Regions from separate parts of the Bacillus sp. 5w2 genome, predicted to be linked through region 2. Evidence: riboswitches for the same ligand, from Rfam matches in the RefSeq annotation. Region 2 holds a riboswitch; each other region holds the start of a gene.
What was found. A riboswitch is a leader RNA that binds a small molecule or an ion and turns the genes downstream of it on or off. The one in region 2 is predicted to bind S-adenosylmethionine.

Region 1 (5,394 bases), on a different contig from region 2:
ATTAGTTTCTCTTTAAACTTCTCTGCTCCCCAGTCTGCAACAAGAAATTTCAAACGGGCTAAATGACGTTTTTCACGATATCCAAAATCACGGAATATTGTAGCAATCGCAATCGCTACCGTCTTTACTTCTTCTGGTAAAACAAATACATCTAATTCATCAGCTAAGTATGGACGAGCTGATAATCCACCGCCTACTTTTATATGAAAACCAACTTTTTCCTCACCATCTATCTCTTTCTTTGCAGGTGTAAATGCAACACAGTTAATCTCTGCATTTGCTGAGTTATAAATGTTAGAACTAATAGACATTTTAAATTTACGTGGTAAGTTAGAAAACTCTTCATTATGTTGGAAGTAGTCATATACTTCTTTCACAATACCAGTTGTATCCAACAGTTCATTCGCATCAATACCCGCAAGTGGATTCCCTGTAATATTACGCGTTATATCACCACACGCTCCAGCTGAAGATAACCCCACTCGCGCTAACCTTTTAAAAATATCTGGAATTTGATGAATTTCTAACCAGTGAAACTGAATCGCCTGTCTTGTCGTAATATCTATTACGTCACGCCCATAATCCTCAGCGATAGAAGCAAGCACTTCTGCCTGTGCATTCGTAATAATCCCTGAAGGAATATTGACACGCATCATAAAATAACCAGCTTCTTTCGGTCTTTGTAAATACAACCCTGCCCATTTAAATGCGTCCCACTCTTCTTTCGGAATAGATTCGAATCCATTTTCAGCATAGTAAGGAATATCATTAAAGATTTCCAAACCATCTTTTTTTAACTTATTTTTCTCAGTCTGATTTAATTTTTCATTGTTAGCCCATACTTTTTCATAACTCATTTTTAAATCCCCCTATATAAAACTACGCTCTTGTAAGTACTTAACAATTTGTTCTGCACATTCTTCAATAGAATACTTATGCGTTTCTACAATTAATTCCGCTTGCTTTGGTTCCTCATACGGTGAATCAACACCTGTAAATTCCTTAATATCACCTTTTCTTGCTTTTTTATAAAGCCCTTTTGGATCACGTTTTTCACACTCTTCAATTGGACATTTTACAAACACTTCTATAAACTCATCTGCAGCTAATAGATCTCTAACTTGTTTTCGATCTACTCGAAATGGTGAAATGAACGCTGTAAGAACAACAGTACCTTGATCTACAAATAGTTTCGCTACTTCGCCAATCCGTCTTATATTCTCCATACGATCACTTTCAGAAAAACCTAAGTCTTTATTTAAACCGTGGCGTATATTGTCTCCATCTAGTACATAGTTTCCAATATTCTTTTCAAATAGTTTACGAGCAACCGCGTTCGCTACCGTAGATTTACCTGAAGCTGATAATCCAGTAAACCAAACTACAAAACTATGATGCCCATTTTTTACTCTTCTCTCATCTTTTGAAACAGATGCTGTATGCCAAGTAATATTCGTATCCATCTCATTCTCTCCCTATTCTGTTACTACTTCTTTTTTCAAACCTTTAATTAGTACTTCCACTACTTCTTTACGACTAAATGTACTTGGCGGAACCTCACCGTTTCTTAATAGTTCTCTTACTTTCGTACCAGATAAAATGACATGATCTTCTTTTCCGTGCGGGCATGTTTTCGTCGAAGCCATCGCTTCACATTTCGTGCAGTAAAAACTATGTTCAAAAAATAACGGTGTAATCCCTAACTCTTCCACTGTAAAGTTTGTAAAAATTTCTTGCGCTTCATAAGTACCGTAATAATCTCCTACCCCTGCATGATCGCGCCCTACAATAAAGTGCGTGCATCCAAAATTCTTTCTGACTAATGCATGAAATATCGCTTCCCTCGGTCCTGCGTAACGCATTGCTGCAGGAAATACACTTAAAAAGACACGCTCTTTCGGATAATAATTTTGAAGTAATACTTCATAGCTTTCCATCCTTACATCAGCAGGAATATCGTCCGACTTCGTTTCCCCAACGAGTGGATTTAAAAAGAGGCCATCTACAATTTCAAGAGCAGATTTTTGAATATATTCATGGGCACGATGCACCGGATTTCTCGTTTGGAATCCAACTACTGTTTTCCAACCACGTTTTTTAAATTCTTCTCTCGTTTCAATTGGATCTAAATGATAAGAAGGAAACGGATTATTTTCAAAACGTTTCGTAAGAATAGTTGCTCCTCCAACGTAAACGTTCGGTCTTTCGTATAATTTTTTCACTCCAGGATGAGCCTCATCCGTCGTTTTATACACTAGTAACGCTTCTTTTTCCTTATCTGGTACAAAAATATCTTCTATTTGAATGACACCATATACATTTCCACCGTTAACAAGTTTTACTTCCTCTCCAGCTTTTAGAGTCTCTGCTACTTCTTCTGTTACTGGTAATGTAATTGGTATACTCCATACGCCCCCATTAGCTAAACGAAGCGTTTCTACGACCGAATCATAATCTTTCTTTCCTAAAAAACCAGTAAGAGGGCTATATCCCCCTGTCGCTAATAGCTCTAAATCACTTAATGCAATGTTATCTAGCTGAATTTCTTTTTCAATTTGTGATACGTCGTATGTCTCGTCTACACGATTTATTAATTTGTTTACTGTACTCATTTTTCTATACCCTCTCTTAGCTTTATTTTCAAATTCATCTTATTGGTAATGAAGACCACATTCAGTTTTCACTTTCCCGGCCCATCTACCATCTCTCGAATCGCCACCCTCTCCTACAGGTAACGTACATTTCTCACACCCAATACTTGGATATCCAACATCATGCAATGGGTTATACGGCAAGCTATGTTTGTATACATATCGCCATACCTCTTTCCACGTCCAATGAATGAGCGGACAAACTTTAATAGATTGAAAGCGATGATCTTGATTTATAAACTTTGTATGCTTACGCGTTTCTGATTGTTCCCTCCTTAAGCCCGATATCCATGCTTTTTCCGCTGCTAATGATTTTTCTAACGGTAAAATTTTTCTAATTTTACAACAAAGATTCGGATTACTTTCCCATAATTTCTCACCATGCAGCTTCGCTTGTTCATCAAGTGTAAGTTCTGGCTGTTTTTCTATAATATTTAATGAAGGAAATCGTCCCCGCACTTTTTGAATTAATTCATACGTTTCTTGAAAATGAACATTTGTATCTAAAAATACAACTTTAGCAGATGGATTTACTTGGTTTATAAGATGCAGTAATACCATACCTTCTACTCCAAAGCTACATGCGTATACGATTTCATCTTTATACTCTTTATAAGCCCAACTTAAAACTGACAACGCGCCTTTCGTTTCATCTTCTTCCGAAAATGAAATGCCATTTTCATCCCACGTTTCATACGTCAACATGTTTTTTCCCCCTGTAAAAGCAAAAAGACGGTTTTAACCTCATAAAATAGGTTAAAACCGCCTCTAGTTTTTCTAGTCAGCGCTTTTTTTACTTTAAACGTACTTTTTCACTTTTCTCTAATTGAATGACTTTCCCATCTTGCACAACAATTGTAATTGAACCATATTTCATATCAGCAAGCATCGCTTGAATTTTCTCAGATACTTCCTCAAAATGTTCCCGTACGCTCACGCGAACAGCCCCCCTTTTTTATTCATAAAAAAAATCTTTCCCATTTCGAAAAGACTGTTCGGTAATATATTTTACCTTATCTTTCAAAATGGATTCCATTTTGCTGGATTTAGCACCTTGCTTTCTATAAGCAGGTTGCCGAGCTTCGTTGGGCCAGTTCCCTCCGCTTCTCTTGATAAGCTTTGTATTTGTATTTTATCACAATTCTGATTTTTTTCAATCCTAGTTTTCCGATATATTTTATTTATTTTATACCACCATTTAGAGGCCGTACAATTCTTACCTCAAAATCCAGCAAGAGAAAAGTGCCTTGCTGCCTGTAAACGCCCAATTGATGGGGACTAATAATTAGTGGGGAATGCCCACACTGATTATAGTTTCACTTTATAAAAAAGGAATTGCCCCTCAGAACAACTCCCTTTCCTTACTTAAACAAGTTCTTTAATACGTATGCGATCGTTCCCAATAATATTTTCATATGTTTCACGCTCTACAACAATTTGTGATGTTCCGCCTTTCGCGAAGACGACAGCCGGTCTACGAATCCGATTATAATTATTTGCCATCGAGTACCCATATGCCCCTGTACAAGAAATCGCTAGTAAATCGGCAGAAGCCACTTTCGGTAGAGTAATATCCCAAATCAACATATCTCCACTCTCACAGCACTTCCCAGCAATCGAAACGATTTCCGCATTCTCATCATTCCCTCGATTCGCTAACATCGCTTCATAACGAGCGTTATATAAAGCTGGTCTTAAATTATCAGTCATCCCACCATCCACTGATACATATTTCCGAATACCAGGAATGTCTTTCACAGATCCGACTGTATAAATTGTCGTTCCAGCATCACCTACAATACTACGGCCTGGCTCAACCCATATTTCTGGCAATGGATAATTACATACTGTAAATTGTTCTCTCACTGCATTTGTTACAGCTCGCACATATGTCTCAAGAGTTAATGGTGTATCTGACTCTGTGTAGCGTATTCCGAATCCTCCGCCCACATTTAGCACTTTTACTACATAGTTCGTTCGCTCTCTCACTTCTTCTAAAAATTGATGAAGAACTTCAATCGCTCGAACAAATCCAGCCGTTTCAAATATTTGCGATCCGATATGTGAATGAATTCCTAACACATTATAATTTGATTTTTGTAAAGCAAGTTCAATTGCTTGCATCGCTTGACCATTCGAAACGCCAAATCCAAATTTCGAATCATCTTGACCTGTTGTAATATATTCATGTGTGTGCGCCTCTACTCCAGGCGTTACACGAACTAATATGTTCACAAATTTCCCGTGTTGCACTGCTAAATCATGCAAAATTTCTAATTCCAAGAAATTATCTACGACAAAACAACCAACATTAGCCTGAAGAGCCATCACGATTTCTTCTTCTGTTTTATTATTGCCGTGAAAATGAATACGCGATGCTGGAAATCCTGCTTGAAGCGCAGTATATAATTCTCCTCCAGAAACAACATCTAATGACATATTTTCTTCACGAGCTACTCGGCACATCTCCATGCACAAGAACGCCTTGCTTGCATATGCTACTTGATAAGAGAAACCACTTTCTTTAAAAGCACGATGAAACGCGCGGCACTTTCCTCGAATAGACTCTTCATCGTATACATAAAGTGGTGTGCCGTATTGTTTTGCTAGCTGCGTCGTATCGCACCCTCCAATTTCTAAGTGTCCTTGCCCATTGATTCGGCTCGTGCCGTGTAAATACATTTGAATTCCTCCCTTATTTCCTCTAAAACTCATAACCCCAATCTTCTATTCATTGCAGCAC
Region 2 (5,394 bases):
GAATTCTAGCTGCAAATGCACTATTTACGAATTTCTTCGTTGTTATATGTTGTGGGTTGGTGAAAATATCTTTCACAGTTCCACTTTCGATTACTGCTCCATGTTCCATAACAGCAACTCGGTCACATATACGCTGGATGACATTCATTTCATGTGTAATTAATAAAATTGTGATCCCGATTTCTTCATTGATTTTTAATAATAAGTCAAGGATAGAATCGGTTGTTTCCGGATCTAAAGCGCTTGTTGCTTCGTCGCTTAATAACACTTCAGGTTCGTGTGATAGTGCGCGTGCAATGGCAACACGCTGCTTTTGGCCACCAGAAAGTTCACTCGGATAGGCATCTTTTCGATTGAAAAGATCGACAATACGTAAGTATTTTTCTACCCTTTTTTCAATTTCTACTTTGGGAATGCCAGCAAGGCGTAAAGGTAATGCGATATTTTCATAAACTGTCACGGTTTTAAGTAAATTGAATCCTTGAAAGATCATTCCGATTTTTTGTCGCGCTTTTGCGAGTTCTTTTGCTGATAAAGTTGTTAAGTCTTGGTTGTTTACAATGATATTTCCTGTCGTTGGCTTTTCTAATAAATTTACACATCGAATTAATGTACTTTTACCAGCACCACTATATCCAATGATTCCAAATACTTCGCCCTTTTTTACTTGAAGGGAGGTAGGTTTAAGAGCTTCCACATTCCCTTTTTTTGTTGTGAATACTTTGGATACATTTTTTAATTCAATCATTATCGTCAGCTCCTACCAAGACGGTAAAACAGAACCATCAAATTTTTTCTCGATAAATTCTTTCACTTCTTTAGATTGATAAGCTTTCTTTAATTTATTTACAACAGCATCATCTTTATTTTCAGTACGAACAACGACCCAGTTCACATATGGTGAATCTTTTCCTTCACGGAAGATAGAATCTTTCGCAGGGCTTAATTTTGCACCTAATGCAAAGTTTGTATTAATCGCAGCTGCTTTTACTTCACTTAGTTGTGTCGGTAATTGAGATGCCTCTAATTCAACAATCTTTAAGTTTTTTGGATTTTCAATTACATCTTTCGCAGTCGCTTTTTCTGTAGCCTTTGGATCTACTTTTAAAACACCGGCTTTTTCAAATAGCTTTAAAGCTCGAAGTTCATTTGTTGGATCATTTGGTACAGCAATTGCGTCGCCCTCTTTTAAATCCTTTACATCTTTTAAGCTTTTCGAATATACACCCATAGGGAATGTTACTGTTGAAAATACTTCAGTTAATTTCATATTACGTTCAGCTTTAAATACGTCTAAATATGATTTCGTTTGATAGCTATTTACATCGAGGCTTTTTTCATCTAGGGATACGTTTGGTGCTACATAATCATTAAATACTTTTACATCAATTTCGAGACCGTCTTTTGCGGCAACTTCTTTTACCTTTTCAAAAATTTGTTCATGCGGACCGCCTGTTACACCGACAGTAATCTTTTTCTCATCTAACGCTTTTACTTCTTTATCTGAACCCCCGCTACATGCGCCTAATAATAATACCGCTCCACTTACAATGCTCAATAATACTTTTTTCATCTATAGTTCCCCCTTCATATACGTTCCAAAATAAAAAGCACCTCTCAAAAATAAGAGAGGTGCCGAATAGACAAAATAGGTTCCTCTCTTATCTTCCAAAACGAAAGCTCGTTTTGCAGGAATTAGCACCTTAGCTTATACGTCATAAGCTCGGTTGCCGGGCATCATCGGGCCAGTCCCTCCGCCACTCTTGATAAGAGTATGTGTATGTAGTTTTTTTAATATGCTACTAATAGTAAATCTTACAAAAAGAATTGTCAATGTTATTTTCTGAATATATTTTATTTTAAGGTAATCGAAACATTTCCTTTTTTATGCCCTTTTTCTACATATATATGAGCTTCAGTAATTTCTTCTAATCGGTAAGTTCTATCAATAACAGGCTTTAAATGTTCTGCTTCAGTTAGTTTTTTTAGTAGAATCATATCTTCTTTACTTACTTTTGCCATCATTCCATTCACAGATACATATTTCCCATTAGGTGTTAATGCCTTTTCACAAAGGGATTTTTTATGTTTTCCAACTGCATCAAATATAATATTGTAGCGTTCACCCCGCTTAGTAAAATCTTCTTTTGTATAATCAATTATTTTATCAGCTCCTAAAGATTGCACGAGTTCAAAATTTGAATGACTACAAACAGCCGTAACGGTCGCACCAAAATATTTAGCAAGTTGTACGGCAGCTGTTCCTACTGATCCAGAGGCACCATATATGAGCACTTGTTGTCCTTTTTTTATACGGCCCTTTCTCAGGAAATGTAATGCTGAAGTTCCGCCAAAAGAAATAACTGCCGCTTCTTCATACGTCACATTGGTAGGTTTTAATGCTATTAATCCACTTTCATGTACACATGTGTATTCGGCATAACCACCAAGGTTTAGTTCTGTTAATGCAAAAATTGGATCTCCTTTTTTAAATTGGGTTACATCTGTTCCAATTTCCTCAATTTCTCCAGCTAATTCTACGCCGAGTATAGGTTTTCTCGGTTTTCTGAAACCTAATATGATCCGCATAGGAATCCAAAATAAGAGGGGACTATTAAAGCCGCGTATTCTACAATCTCCAGTCGATACACTTGTTGCATGAATTTTAATTAATACTTCGTTCTTTTTAGGTGTAGGTTTCTCTATATTTTGAAGCTGGAGAACGTTAGGTGGTCCATATTTTGTGCAAATCATTGCTTTCATAATAACCTCCCGAATTTCGTTGTTTTTATTTACATCATATTTAAACCTTTCATCAAACATGTTGTTATTTAGAGTTGAATTTAAATAAGGACATTGGAAATCATATAGATTTAAAAGATAAAAAAGTGGTATTATTTGGTAAAGGGGGATTTTTATGAAGAAAATTATAGTAGCTTCTAGTTTATTACTTACAATTGGTTTAGGGGTAGGGTGTAGTAGTGATAAAGTATCGAAGACGGGTGAACCCAAAACGGCATCAGTAAAGAAAGAGAAGGATTTAGCCGCAAAAGATGTTTTTAATAAGGCGTATGAGAACTTAAAAAATGAAGAGTATGTAACGGTGATGCAGGATATGGATATAAAGGCTGATGGACAAGAACTGAGTATAATGAAGGCTAAAATACAAATAGAGCTGAAAACAAAGAGTTCTCGTGCTGAAATGAATGTTTCGGGTACGGATATTATCATTTATGGTGTAAATGATAAAATTGTTGGTCAAGTGAAGAATCCTAATACAGGTGAAGTTATATCTATACCAGAAGAGAAATTAAATATTAGTGGGATGAATGCAGCCAAGAGTGTGAAAGAGAATGTAGAAATCCCACCAGAAATTGTACAAAAAATGAAGATGGAAAAAAGTGGAGACAAATATAAATTAAAGGTCAGGTTAAAAGGAAAAGATGCAGAGAGTATTTTAGGTAGTATAGGTGAAACGCAGAAGAAAGCATTAGAAGCACAAAATGCAAAGGTAGAAGAGATAGATGCAGAATATATGATCACAAAAGATTTTAAATATGAATCATTAAAATTGGATATAGTTGTGAGTAGAAATAGTAAGGAGAAAGCAAAAATTATGACGGATATAAAATATACATCATATGAAAAATTTGATCCCATACAGTTGCCAGTAACGAATTAATTGATTTGAAGAGAGATGCCTAAAAGAGCAAGGGTATCTCTCTTTTTTCGTTACTAACATATTTTCTTCTTAGAAAAATATGTACAATATGTAGTGAAAGAAATTCAAACAAGGAGAGTGTCATTTGAAAAAAAGAAAGATAGTAGTTGTCATTGTAGCGTATACCGTTTTGTTAGCGGCGTCTGTACATACGTATAAAAAACAACTCGATCATCCTATGATGAGTGATGTCGGTAAATTGCTCCCGACAAAGATTAAACGTGTTGAAAGTGCTACGGATGAGCACTCGTTAATAAAATTAGTGCAAGATGCAAAAGTTTCAGGAGAGAAAATTTCGATTGCGGGTATGCAGCATAGTCAAGGCGGTCAGACGTATTATCCGAACGGTACGATGCTTGATATGAAAGGGTATAATAAAATATTAGAATTCGATGCGGAGAAGAAGAGGATTAGGGTGCAAGGCGGTGTCACCTGGAATGACATTCAAAAGAAAATCAATCCATATGGTCTTGCGGTTCAAGTGATGCAATCTCAAAATATTTTTACTGTTGGTGGTTCATTAAGTGTAAATGTACATGGGCGTGATATTCGTCATGAAGCATTGATTGATACGGTCGAATCCTTTCGACTATTAATGGCAGATGGTACTGTACGCAATGTAAGCAGAAAAGAGAATACGGAGTTATTTCCATATGTCATTGGTGGTTACGGGTTATTTGGTGTTATTTTAGATGTGACGTTAAAGTTAACGGATGATGAATTATATGAAACGCACACAAGAATGCTAGATTATAAAGAATACGCATCTTATTTCAAAGAAAAAGTGAAAAAAGATGAAAATGTTCGTATGCACTTAGCGCGTATTTCTGTTGCTCCAAACTCATTTTTAAAAGAGATGTATGTGACAGATTATACAGTGGCACAAAATCAAAATATGAGGGAAGAGTACAGTGAATTAAAGGAAGAAAATATTATAGCTGCACCGAAATTTTTGCTTGGGTTATCGCGTTATAGCGACTGGGGAAAGAATACGTTTTGGGATATACAAAGAAATTATTTTGAACGTACAGATGGAAAGTATGAGACGCGAAATAATGTTATGAGGTCAGATAGTGCTTTTATGGAATATGAAAATCCGAATAGGACAGAAGTGTTACAAGAATACTTTGTGCCCGTAGATTCTTTCACAAAATACATAGATGATTTACGTAACACATTAACTAAAGAAGAGCTGAATTTGCTCAACATTACGATTCGTTACGTGGAAAAGAATGAAAATGCAGTTTTATCCTATGCGAAAGATGATATGTTTGCACTAGTTCTTTTAATTAATCAGGGACGCTCTGAGAGAGAGATAAAGAAAACAGAAGGTGTCATTCGGAAGATGATCGATGTTACTTTAAAGCATAATGGTAGTTATTATTTACCGTATTATTCTTACCCAACGAAAGAACAGCTAAAGAAAGCATATCCTCGTATAGAAGAATTTCTTCAGAAGAAGAAGGAAGTAGATCCAGAAGAGAGATTTGTGAATTTATTTTATAGGGAGTATACGAAATGACATATAGAAGATTTGTAGCCTCACAAAGTATCATTATGATGGCGGGAAGTATGGTATTTCCCTTTTATATATTATTGCTTCGGAATGTTGGAAATAGTTTCTCACAGTTTGGTTGGGCGTATGGCTTATTTGCTTTAACTTCAGCACTTGT
Region 3 (5,394 bases), on a different contig from region 2:
TTATGGAAAAATACGTCTATGTGAGGACGAAATCGTCTTGATATAAAGATAAAATATGTTTGTAAGCAACAAAACAACAATTACAAGGGATACCTTTTTGAAAGCATATAACAACAAAAGAGTGAGTACTAGGAGGAAAAACAATGGCAACAGTTTTATTTGTAAAAGCAAACAACCGCCCAGCGGAACAAGCAGTTAGTGTGAAATTATATGAGGCATTTTTAGCAAATTACAAAGAAGCACATCCAAATGATACAGTAGTAGAACTTGATTTATATAAAGAAGAATTACCATACGTAGGCGTAGACATGATTAATGGTACATTCAAAGCAGGTAAAGGATTTGATTTAACAGAAGAAGAAGCAAAAGCAGTAGCAGTTGCTGATAAGTACTTAAATCAATTCCTAGAAGCTGATAAAGTTGTTTTCGGTTTCCCATTATGGAACTTAACGATTCCAGCAGTACTACACACATATATCGATTATTTAAACCGTGCTGGTAAAACGTTTAAATATACGCCAGAAGGTCCAGTTGGTCTAATTGGAGATAAGAAGATTGCATTATTAAACGCGCGCGGTGGTGTATATTCTGAAGGCCCAGCAGCTGCAGTAGAAATGGCTGTTAAATATGTAGCAAGCATGATGGGCTTCTTCGGTGCAACAAATATGGAAACAGTAGTTATTGAAGGGCATAATCAATTCCCGGATAAAGCAGAAGAGATTATTACAGCTGGTCTTGAAGAAGCAGCTAAAGTAGCAAGCAAATTTTAATTAAAAATAGAATCGTCACTCGAAAAAAGTAGCATTAACATGTAAACGTTAATGCTACTTTTTTTATATTTTAAGTTCGTCAGCCAGTGTTTCTAATTGAATTCGATCTTGTATGTAATAGATTCTTCCATCCTTTTTTAAATAATTTTGCTGGCAAAACTGGTTTAACACATATAAAAGATGACGGTAGCTGACATTTAAGTATTCTGAAGCCTCGGTATGTTTTTCGGTATAACTGTTACTTTGTTCTGTTAATAGAATAAAGGCTGCTAACCGGTTTTCGAACGGATAACTATTGTTTTTGGCGTAACTTTCTGTTCGGGTAATTGTTTTTTCGCCGATAAATTTGCATAGTTTCTGTAGAAAGATAGCATCTTGCAATAAAAGATGCTGGCAATCTTTAAGAGGAAGCGCTAAGCATATACAATCTTCAATTACTTCTACCGTTTTCGTAACGGATTCTACGCCAATTAGCCCTAATTCTCCAATGAACGAAGGTGCTTGAATAAAGTTAATTAAGGAGACCCTTCCGTTTTTGTGACTCATATATATTTTTGCCTTCCCGGAAATTAAGTAATAAAGATAAGGAACATCAACCCCTTCAGTACATATCTTTTCTTTCTTTTGAAAGGAATGTAGTTCAGCATACGGTAAGACATCAAAAGAAAAAAGAGTGTGGAAGTTGTAATTTTGTATGGAATGAGAGATTTCTTTGCTATTTTTGCTGACTTTCATATTTTCACCTCATGTTTAGTATGAGATATCTCCTATTATTTTTACAAGAAAGAATGATACGATTTATGTAAATTTGTTTTTGTAGAAAAGAGAGTGTGAGGGGCCTATGAAAAAATATAAAACACTATTATTTGATGTAGATGATACATTGTTAGATTTTCAGAAGGCAGAGAAAATGGCGTTACGTATGCTTTTTGAAGAGAAAGGGATTCCTCTAACTAGCGAGGTTGAAGTGCAGTATAAAACAATTAATAAAAGTCTTTGGGATGCTTTTGAAGAAGGTAAAATGAACCGTGATGAAGTTGTAAATACACGGTTTTCGATTTTGTTTAAAGAATACGGGGAAGAAGTAGATGGGATATTATTCGAAAATAATTATCGCAGTTACTTAGAAGAAGGGAATCAACTTATACAAGGCGCGTTTGAATTTATAAGTCAAATTCAAAGTGAGTACGATTTATATATAGTGACAAATGGTATTTCTAAGACGCAAGATAAACGTTTACGTAATGCAGGATTACATACCTTGTTTCAAGATGTTTTCGTTTCCGAAGATACAGGATTCCAAAAGCCGATGAAAGAGTATTTTGATTATGTTTTTGAACGAATTCCTAATTTTGCTCCTGAAGAAGGGCTCATTATTGGGGATTCGTTAAGCGCTGATATTAAAGGTGGATATGTAGCGGGAATTGACACTTGTTGGTTTAATCCAGAAAAGAAATCAAATAATAGCGAGATTGTGCCAACATATGAAGTACAAAATTTTGAAGAGTTATATGCAATATTGAAGCAGCGTGTGTAATGAAAATAGGCAGTGGAACTTTTGTCCCTACTGCCTATTTGTATTAGCTTGTAGTTTCGTTGTTTTTAGGAAGTGGAAATGCATTACCAATCGCTGCCGCTCCAAGCATCGGGAATAGTAAGTTGAGCGGGAAAAACATGAGCAATAGTAATGTTATAGCAATTGGTTTTCTTAATGCATAGCTTGAAATTGCTGTTGTTACGATGGCTACCGAAGCGATTGGATCTATAGGGATAATGGAAGCTATAGCATATCCGATACTAGATCCAGCAAATATAATCGGGAAAATATGCCCGCCACGCCAACCTGTATTTAAACAAACAGCAGTAATACATAATTTTAAAATCCCTGAAAGAAGTAGTACCCAGAAGGATAAATGGCTCCATTCAACGACTAAATCTTTTAATTGATGTTCTCCGGAGAATAACGTGTACGGGAGAAAAGTTCCTGTAATTCCTAATAAAATACCACCGATAATTCCAAGTGATAGTTTATATTCTTTTAAGGGATGGATTAATTTCTCTAATGTGAATTCTAATTTGAAATAAAAGAATCCAACTATAGCACCAATACTAGCAAGTGGTAGAAAGGCAATCCATTCATTAAGAGATAGGGAACCCTCCCCAAAATCAACGATAAAGGATCCACGATTATCAAATTTACTAAGTAATAAATAAACGGAAAAACCAGCGAAAGTGGTAGCTAAATATACAATTGCTTTTTTTCCTTTAGAAAATTCGTTAATTTGCTCACCCTCATTTTCATTTGGAGCTAAATAACCGAATAATGGCGCGTTAAAAATTACACTTAAAGTAGCACCGATTCCAACCTCTGTTAGTTCATTCATTCCTTTTAAGGCGAATGTAAAGCGATCGCCTACCCATGTACAAAGTCCACCGATAATTCCAACAAGTGCTGCTTCGGGACCTAAGCTAGCTCCAAATATTAAAACGATAATCGCAGTTAAAGTAGCTTTATGTACAAAACGGTATTCAATTCTACCTGTTTTTTTATATTCACCCATTACTTCCGGCATAAGACGTGGATATGTGCCGAAGTATTTTTGGGTTAAACCAACGAGAATCCCACCGATAGTTGTTACACAAATAGTGTAATAAGCGGGAGAAGAGAAAATAGTAGGTAAGTATCCCCAAATAAAGTGAATGCCGATATTTATTGTAACTAAAAATAACCAGACTGTTGCTCCTACTATAGAGCCTAAAAGAATGCCGTATAGGACGAGCATATAGTGCATGTCTTTTGTATTTGTCATGTGATACCTCCGTTATGTAAGTTTTAATGTCGAAAGGATTAAATATACTACTGCGAAATGAGATGAATATGTATAGTATCTTTTTGAGAGGTTGGCTTATTCAATATATTGAGGTCTCGTGAGAATTTGGAATGTATACAGTTAAACTACGTATTTAATTCTATATATTAATCGGGGGTTTTAAAAGGTCTTTTTCAAATGAATATGGAATATATTTCTTTTGTTATGCATGTAAACTTATTTGTAATTAATTTTGAACATTCAGAAAAACCAATTGACATTAGGAAATTATTGCTATAAAATCAACGGTAATTGCATAGTCTTATCAAGAAAAGGTGGAGGGACAGGCCCGATGAAACCTTGGCAACAGCCGTATAACGGAATTGTGCCAAATCCTGCAGGTAATAATCCTGAAAGATAAGAAAGAGCCTTTAGAGCGTGTTTTCAAACTGCTCCTTTCTTGTTTTCAGGAAAGGAGCAGTTTTTTTATTTTGTATAAAAGAAAGGAGAATGAGAGATGGGAGAATCATGGGGAAAAGGAACAATTTGTGTGCAAGGTGGCTATACACCAAAGAATGGTGAACCGCGTGTTTTACCGCTTTATCAAAGTACAACGTATAAATACGATACTTCGGATGATTTAGCGGCGCTATTTAATTTAGAGGCAGAAGGATATATCTACACGCGTATTGGAAATCCTACTTTAGCTGCATTTGAGCAAAAGTTAGCGGATTTAGAGGGTGGTGTAGGAGCTGTTGCAACGGCTTCTGGGCAGGCTGCTATTATGCTTGCCGTTTTAAATATTTGTAGTAGCGGAGACCACTTGCTTTGTTCTTCAACAGTTTATGGCGGAACGTTTAATTTATTTGGAGTGAGTTTGCGTAAGCTTGGTATTGATGTTACGTTCTTTAATCCGAATTTAACTGCTGATGAAATTGTGGCCCTTGCTAATGATAAGACGAAACTTGTTTATGCAGAATCGTTAGGAAATCCAGCGATGAATGTTCTAAATTTCAAAGAATTTTCAGATGCAGCGAAAGAGTTGGAAGTACCTTTTATCGTGGATAATACATTAGCAACTCCTTATTTATGCCAAGCATTTGAACATGGAGCAAATATTATCGTTCATTCTACGACGAAATATATTGATGGTCATGCAAGTTCTTTAGGTGGCATTGTTATTGACGGAGGGAACTTCGATTGGACAAATGGGAAATATCCTGAACTTGTTGAACCGGATCCAAGTTATCACGGCGTAAGTTACGTTCAAAATTTTGGTGCAGCAGCTTATATTGTGAAGGCACGTGTTCAATTATTAAGAGACTACGGAAACTGTATGAGCCCATTCAATGCGTATATTAGCAATATCGGCTTAGAAACGCTGCATTTAAGAATGGAGCGTCATAGTGAAAATGCTCTCGCAGTTGCTAAGTGGCTTGCTAACCATGAACGTATTGAATGGGTGAATTATCCGGGATTAGATAGTAATGAAAATTACTCGTTAGCACAAACGTATTTGAAGAAAGGTGCTAGTGGTGTTTTAACATTCGGCATTAAAGGGGGATTAGAAGCAGCGAAAGAATTTATCGCAAATGTAAAACTAGCAACTCTCGTAACGCATGTAGCTGATGCGCGAACTTGCGTCATACATCCTGCTAGCACAACGCATAGACAATTAAGTGCTGAGGATCAGCGTTTAGCTGGCGTCACATCAGATTTAATTCGTTTATCGGTCGGTATAGAAGATGTTTCTGATATTATTGCAGATTTAGAAGCAGCGCTAGTCGGAGGCAAAGAACATGCCGATCATAATT
Region 4 (5,394 bases), on a different contig from region 2:
TTATTATTTTGTGTATCCGGCTATGAATATTAATGGAACAGCGGTAGGTTGGCCAGAAGGTAGCCTTGGGATAGGTGTGTATATATTTGTAATAGCATTATTTCCTATTTCGATATATCTTCAAAAAAGAGGGTATGTATATTCTGTAAAATATTTATTTTTATTTGGGTACATGTTTATCAATCTTGTTAATAATTTAATGATTTATTTGCGAACGGATAGAGCTTTTGAACATGGTAGTATGGTAGAAATGTTATTAATTTTATTTGCCCCAGTTTTTGTGAATAGAAAATATTTTTATTTAGTTTCCTTTAGTGTAATTGGAAAGTACGTACTGTTCACATTGCTATTACAAGATTTAAAAGTGGTAATTCCGCTTGTTTTATGTGTATTCTATTTCATTATTTCACATTCTTTGTTAAAACGATTTCAATCTTATGTAAGAACAGTGGTTGAAATGATGAACAATATGAAAGAGACAGAAAATTTAGCTGTCATTGGGACGATGTCTACAACAATTGCGCATGAAATTCGAAATCCATTAACGGCTTTAAAAGGATTTACGCAAATGCAAAAAGAAAGAAACCCAGCAGATACGATAAGCTATGATATTATGTTACAAGAAATTGAAAGGATAAATGGATTTGTTAGTGAATTGATGTTGTTAGGAAAGCCGAAGCCAACAAATTATGAATTGTGTAATATACGAGAAATCCTTCTATATGTTGTGCAGCTAATGGAAAGTTATGCAGCGCAATATAGAGTGCAATTTCATTTGCAAATAGAGGGGAATTTACCAGCTATAAACGGTGATGATAAACAATTAAAACAAGTGTTATTAAATATTATTAAAAATGGGATAGAATCGATGCTAGAAGGTGGAGACATTCATATCCGTGTATACGAAAAAACTGAAGGACATTTATGTATTTCTATCGAAGACCAAGGATCTGGTATAGAGAGCGAGAAGTTAGATAAAATCGGTAAAGCTTTTTACACAACGAAGGAGAATGGTACAGGACTTGGGTTAATGATTACACATAAAATTATTAAGGAGCATCAAGGAAGTATCTCCATTCAAAGTAGTGTGGGAGTAGGAACGAAAGTGGAAATTTATTTGCCAACAGTGTAGCGTAGTAAAAGAAATTATTTTTCAGAAAAGTGTTCTTGTTGTGTAAATATAAACATTTTATAAAATGTTGCAAGAAGGGTTTTTTTTTAAAAATACTTCGTTTATAATGGAGGAAAATATCGACATGAGATTGTTTTCTCATGTAACGGTTTAGTAGTGTTATGAAAAGATAAGAAGGGGTGCACGCGCATCCTTTTTTCTATGCAGATATGATGAGAGGGGTGGTATGATGGAATTAACATTAAATTCGACTGTATGTTTACACACGATTCAATTTCGAAAAGAGCAAAAGAATTATATTGTAAAAGATACAATTACAGGAGAAAAATATGAAATGCCGCCACTTTGGATTGATGCATTGGCAATGATGCGTGACGGTTTTTTATTGGGGGAAATTGAGGAGAAATTAAGAGAAGAGTATCCGGCCAAAGAAGTGGATATGCTAGCATTCACGAGGCAGCTGTTAGAGCTAGAACTTGTCGAAATGGTAGATGGAGAAGAGATAGCTTGTACAAAGAAGAAAGAGAAAGATTATTTAGCTTGGGTACGCCCTCGTGTTGAACAATTATTTCTTAATTTAAATAAAAAATATAGAAGCAAAGGTCAATGATGATCTTTGCTTTTTTTATAGACTGTGTTTAAAAAATAACAGCGAATGCTCTTGCAAAAGCACCGTCACTATCTTTAATTTTTAAAGGTGCCGCTGAGAAAAAGAAACGTTTCGTGTTAATGGCATCTAAGTTTGTTAAGTTTTCAATTAAATAAATATTATTTCCAAGTAGTATGTGATGAATCGGTGATGTTTCTGTCGTTACCTCATCAGGAGAAATAAAATCTAAACCGACCGATTTTACTTTTAATCGAACTAGTTCTGTAGCTAATTCTTCGGAAAGATAAAATGCTTCTTTCTCATAAGCTTCTGTATTCCACTTAGTAGATAGGTTGGAATGGAAAATGATAATATCACCTTCTTTTATGTCAGCATTATACAATACTTCCTTAGGTAATTTTCGCTCTTGAATATGAGTTACATCGATAAGAACGGCCTCGCCTACAAATTGATCAAGGGGTAATTGATCGATGGTTGTTGCACCTGAAATGAAATGTGCAGGAGCATCGCAATGCGTGCCAACATGAACGACAGAATGAAAATCTGTAACTTGATAGCCTGTCTCTTCAACGTTTGTAATTGCTTCTAGTTGGATTTTTGGTGTTCCAGGAAATTGAGACATATTGTTTTCAAATGTTTGTGATAGATCAATTACTTTCATTTTACATACCTCCAATATATGTTTTTCAAATAATAAAAAGCCCATCCTTCATAATCAAGAAAGATGAGCTTTACATACTAGTTGAGTATTATCTTCCAAAATGCAATGCATTTTGCAGGAATTAGCACCTATTCAGTTTGTATAAACTGAGGTTGCTGGGCTTCAAAGGGCCGGTCCCTCTGCCTCTCTTGATAAAAGGTATATTTAATTTTAAAGTTCGGAATATTTACGATATTTAAATTGTAATTCATTTCCTTTTTTTACGCAACACAAAATAGGTATTCACCCAAATAAAGTTGCTCGCATATTGTAGCTTATGTAAATAGAATGCTGCGAAGGAGTGAGTGCAGTGACAGGGAATATATTGAATTATTATGCTGGTGGAAATACAGCTAGAGGATTCCATAATTTATACGACGAGAATTTGAAAGGGCTAGATAGGTTATTTATTTTAAAAGGTGGTCCTGGAACCGGTAAATCTTCTTTAATCAAGGCAATAGGTCGTGAATGGATTGAAAAAGGATACGATATTGAATTTTTACACTGTTCTTCTGATAATAAATCGGTTGATGGTGTAATTATCCCGAAGTTAAAAGTAGGAATTGTTGATGGAACATCACCCCATGTTATTGAGCCGAAAATGCCAGGAGTTGTCGAAGAGTATATTAATTTGGGGGTTGCTTGGGATTCAGATAAATTAAGAAAGCAGAAGGTGGAAATTGAACGATTTGTTTCAGAAGCAAGCAAAGCTTTTCAAGCAGCATACGCTTGTTTTAAAGAGGCATTAATTATACATGATGCGTGGGAGAAAATATATATTAATAATATTGATTTTGATAAAGCGAATGAACTAACAGATGAGCTGATTCAGAAATTATTTACAGATAAAGGAGGGAAACAACCGCTTGTGAAACATCGCTTTTTAGGAGCAGCTACACCGAAAGGAGCAGTTGATTTTGTTCCGAATTTAACAGAAGGGTTATCACATCGTTATTTTATAAAAGGACGCCCAGGCTCTGGGAAGTCGACAATGCTCAAAAAATTAGCTAAGGCAGCAGAAGAAAAAGGATTTGAAGTGGAAGTATATCATTGTGGATTTGATCCAAATAGTCTTGATATGGTTATCGTAAGAGAATTGGGTTTTGCAATTTTTGATAGCACCGCACCACATGAATATTTTCCGAGCCGCGAAGGTGATGAAATTATAGATATGTATGCCTTGATTGTGACACCAGGGACAGATGAGAAGTATGCGACAGAAATTCGCGACGTTTCCATTCAATATAAAGCAAAAATGAATGAGGCGATGTCTTTCTTAGCAAAAGCAAAATCAGTTCGTGATAAATTAGAACGAATTTATATTGCTGCTATGGACTTTTCAAAAGTGGATGCATATAAAGAGGAGATTCAAAAAGAGTTTGAACGAATTGCGGTTAGTGTAACAGAAAAGAACAAATAGGGATTTTTGAACTGTCAGAATTTTTCTGACAGTTATTTTAGTATGTAGTAAAATGAGTAATATATTTGTCGAATTTCCAAGGAAATAATCAAAAAATGGAGATGGTAAGAAATGAGAGAGAAAATTGAGCTGGAGTTAGACAGAATTGAAAAAGAGAATGATGTAAAAATTTTATTTGCAGTAGAATCAGGGAGTCGTGCGTGGGGATTTCCATCGAAAGATAGTGATTATGATGTTAGATTCGTTTATATACACCCTGTGGAATGGTATTTATCAATTCATGATAAACGAGATGTAATTGAATATCCGATTAGTGATGATTTAGATATAAGTGGCTGGGATATTAAAAAGGCATTACAACTATTCGCAAAGTCAAATCCAGCTTTACTCGAGTGGATTCGATCACCAATTTTTTATTCGAAAAACTCTCATTTTCCAGAGCAGCTTCAACAAATGAGTGAAAAGAATTTTGATCCAAAAGCAACGATATATCATTACTTACATATGGCATCAAAAAATTATCGTGAATTTTTGCAAGGTGAGAATGTAAAGTTGAAAAAGTACTTTTATGTATTACGTCCTATTTTAGCTTGTAAATGGTTAGAAGAGAAATCGACTTTGCCTCCCGTAGAATTTGATCGGTTGATTACAGAATTATCATTAGAACGTAGCGTGTTAGATGAAATTGAAAAGTTGTTAATAAAGAAAAAAGCAGGTACTGAAGTAGATGTTGGATTGAAAATTCAGGTGCTAAATCAATTCTTAGAAGAACAAATTCATTACTATCAGCAATACGTGAAAAGGATTGAAAAGGGATTAGGGATCGATATTGAGAGTTTAAATACATTGTTTCGAGATATGCTGTTTGAAGTATATGAAAAAGAGCACAAGTGAGTTTGTGCTCTTTTTTATTTTGCAGGAATAAAAAAACAGATATAGATGCGAGAAGACCTGCGAATGAGAATAAGTAAAAATTCCACGCTAAGTCATATTGCATTGTCTACTCATTATCAACTCGTTTTAACGGTTGATCTGCTGGACCTTCCATAACATCCCCATCAATTGAAAAGCGGGAACCGTGACAAGGACAGTCCCAAGTACAATCACCATTATTCCATTCAACTTCGCAGCCGAGATGTGTACAAGTTGTATCGACAATATGTAATTTTCCATCTTTGTCCTTATAAGCACCTGCTCGTTTCCCATTAACATGTACGACAGATCCTTCACCAACTTCGAGATCTTCTGGCTTACGTAATGCGGTTTCGATCTTTCCTTCAATTAAATGTTTCGCAACATCAATGTTCTGGGAGAGGAATGTTTTTATATCTGGATTTGCATGGAAGCGTGACGGTGCATACAGTTCCTTATAGGGATTGTGGACTTTTAGAATGGAGTCCTTCAGTAAATGAGCGGCAGCAGTTCCAGTTGTCATTCCCCATTTACGATATCCAGTTGCAACGAATATATTTGGATTTCTTTCGTTAATATGTCCGATATAAGGAAGCTTATCTAGCGTGATTAAATCTTGT

Region 1: linked by a shared signal. The riboswitch ahead of ACXY7N_RS05955 (YezD family protein) and the one ahead of ACXY7N_RS25120 (MetQ/NlpA family ABC transporter substrate-binding protein) in region 2 are both predicted to bind S-adenosylmethionine.
Region 3: linked by a shared signal. The riboswitch ahead of ACXY7N_RS21845 (bifunctional O-acetylhomoserine aminocarboxypropyltransferase/cysteine synthase) and the one ahead of ACXY7N_RS25120 (MetQ/NlpA family ABC transporter substrate-binding protein) in region 2 are both predicted to bind S-adenosylmethionine.
Region 4: linked by a shared signal. The riboswitch ahead of ACXY7N_RS14705 (cyclase family protein) and the one ahead of ACXY7N_RS25120 (MetQ/NlpA family ABC transporter substrate-binding protein) in region 2 are both predicted to bind S-adenosylmethionine.

The regions. Positions count from the first base shown of each region.
Region 1 covers NZ_JBTIWT010000002.1:320,335-325,728, reverse strand. The annotation lists gene ACXY7N_RS05975 (nitrite/sulfite reductase) at 1-857, opposite strand, end outside; gene cysC (adenylyl-sulfate kinase) at 870-1,463, opposite strand; gene sat (sulfate adenylyltransferase) at 1,476-2,612, opposite strand; gene ACXY7N_RS05960 (phosphoadenylyl-sulfate reductase) at 2,652-3,356, opposite strand; gene ACXY7N_RS05955 (YezD family protein) at 3,445-3,588, opposite strand; SAM riboswitch class I at 3,662-3,770, opposite strand; gene lysA (diaminopimelate decarboxylase) at 4,017-5,333, opposite strand.
Region 2 covers NZ_JBTIWT010000020.1:76,220-81,613, reverse strand. The annotation lists gene ACXY7N_RS25125 (methionine ABC transporter ATP-binding protein) at 1-748, opposite strand, end outside; gene ACXY7N_RS25120 (MetQ/NlpA family ABC transporter substrate-binding protein) at 761-1,573, opposite strand; SAM riboswitch class I at 1,659-1,773, opposite strand; gene ACXY7N_RS25115 (NAD(P)-dependent alcohol dehydrogenase) at 1,855-2,763, opposite strand; gene ACXY7N_RS25110 (hypothetical protein) at 2,918-3,682, shown strand; gene ACXY7N_RS25105 (FAD-binding oxidoreductase) at 3,807-5,243, shown strand; gene ACXY7N_RS25100 (MFS transporter) at 5,240-5,394, shown strand, end outside.
Region 3 covers NZ_JBTIWT010000015.1:94,280-99,673, forward strand. The annotation lists gene ACXY7N_RS21825 (FMN-dependent NADH-azoreductase) at 144-770, shown strand; gene ACXY7N_RS21830 (transcriptional regulator YeiL) at 834-1,505, opposite strand; gene ACXY7N_RS21835 (YjjG family noncanonical pyrimidine nucleotidase) at 1,612-2,307, shown strand; gene ACXY7N_RS21840 (chloride channel protein) at 2,351-3,580, opposite strand; SAM riboswitch class I at 3,900-4,004, shown strand; gene ACXY7N_RS21845 (bifunctional O-acetylhomoserine aminocarboxypropyltransferase/cysteine synthase) at 4,098-5,394, shown strand, end outside; gene metA (homoserine O-acetyltransferase MetA) at 5,380-5,394, shown strand, end outside.
Region 4 covers NZ_JBTIWT010000007.1:123,410-128,803, reverse strand. The annotation lists gene ACXY7N_RS14715 (ATP-binding protein) at 1-1,132, shown strand, start outside; gene ACXY7N_RS14710 (hypothetical protein) at 1,362-1,742, shown strand; gene ACXY7N_RS14705 (cyclase family protein) at 1,771-2,403, opposite strand; SAM riboswitch class I at 2,489-2,601, opposite strand; gene ACXY7N_RS14700 (PRK06851 family protein) at 2,753-3,862, shown strand; gene ACXY7N_RS14695 (nucleotidyltransferase domain-containing protein) at 3,974-4,756, shown strand; gene ACXY7N_RS14690 (FAD-dependent oxidoreductase) at 4,863-5,394, opposite strand, start outside.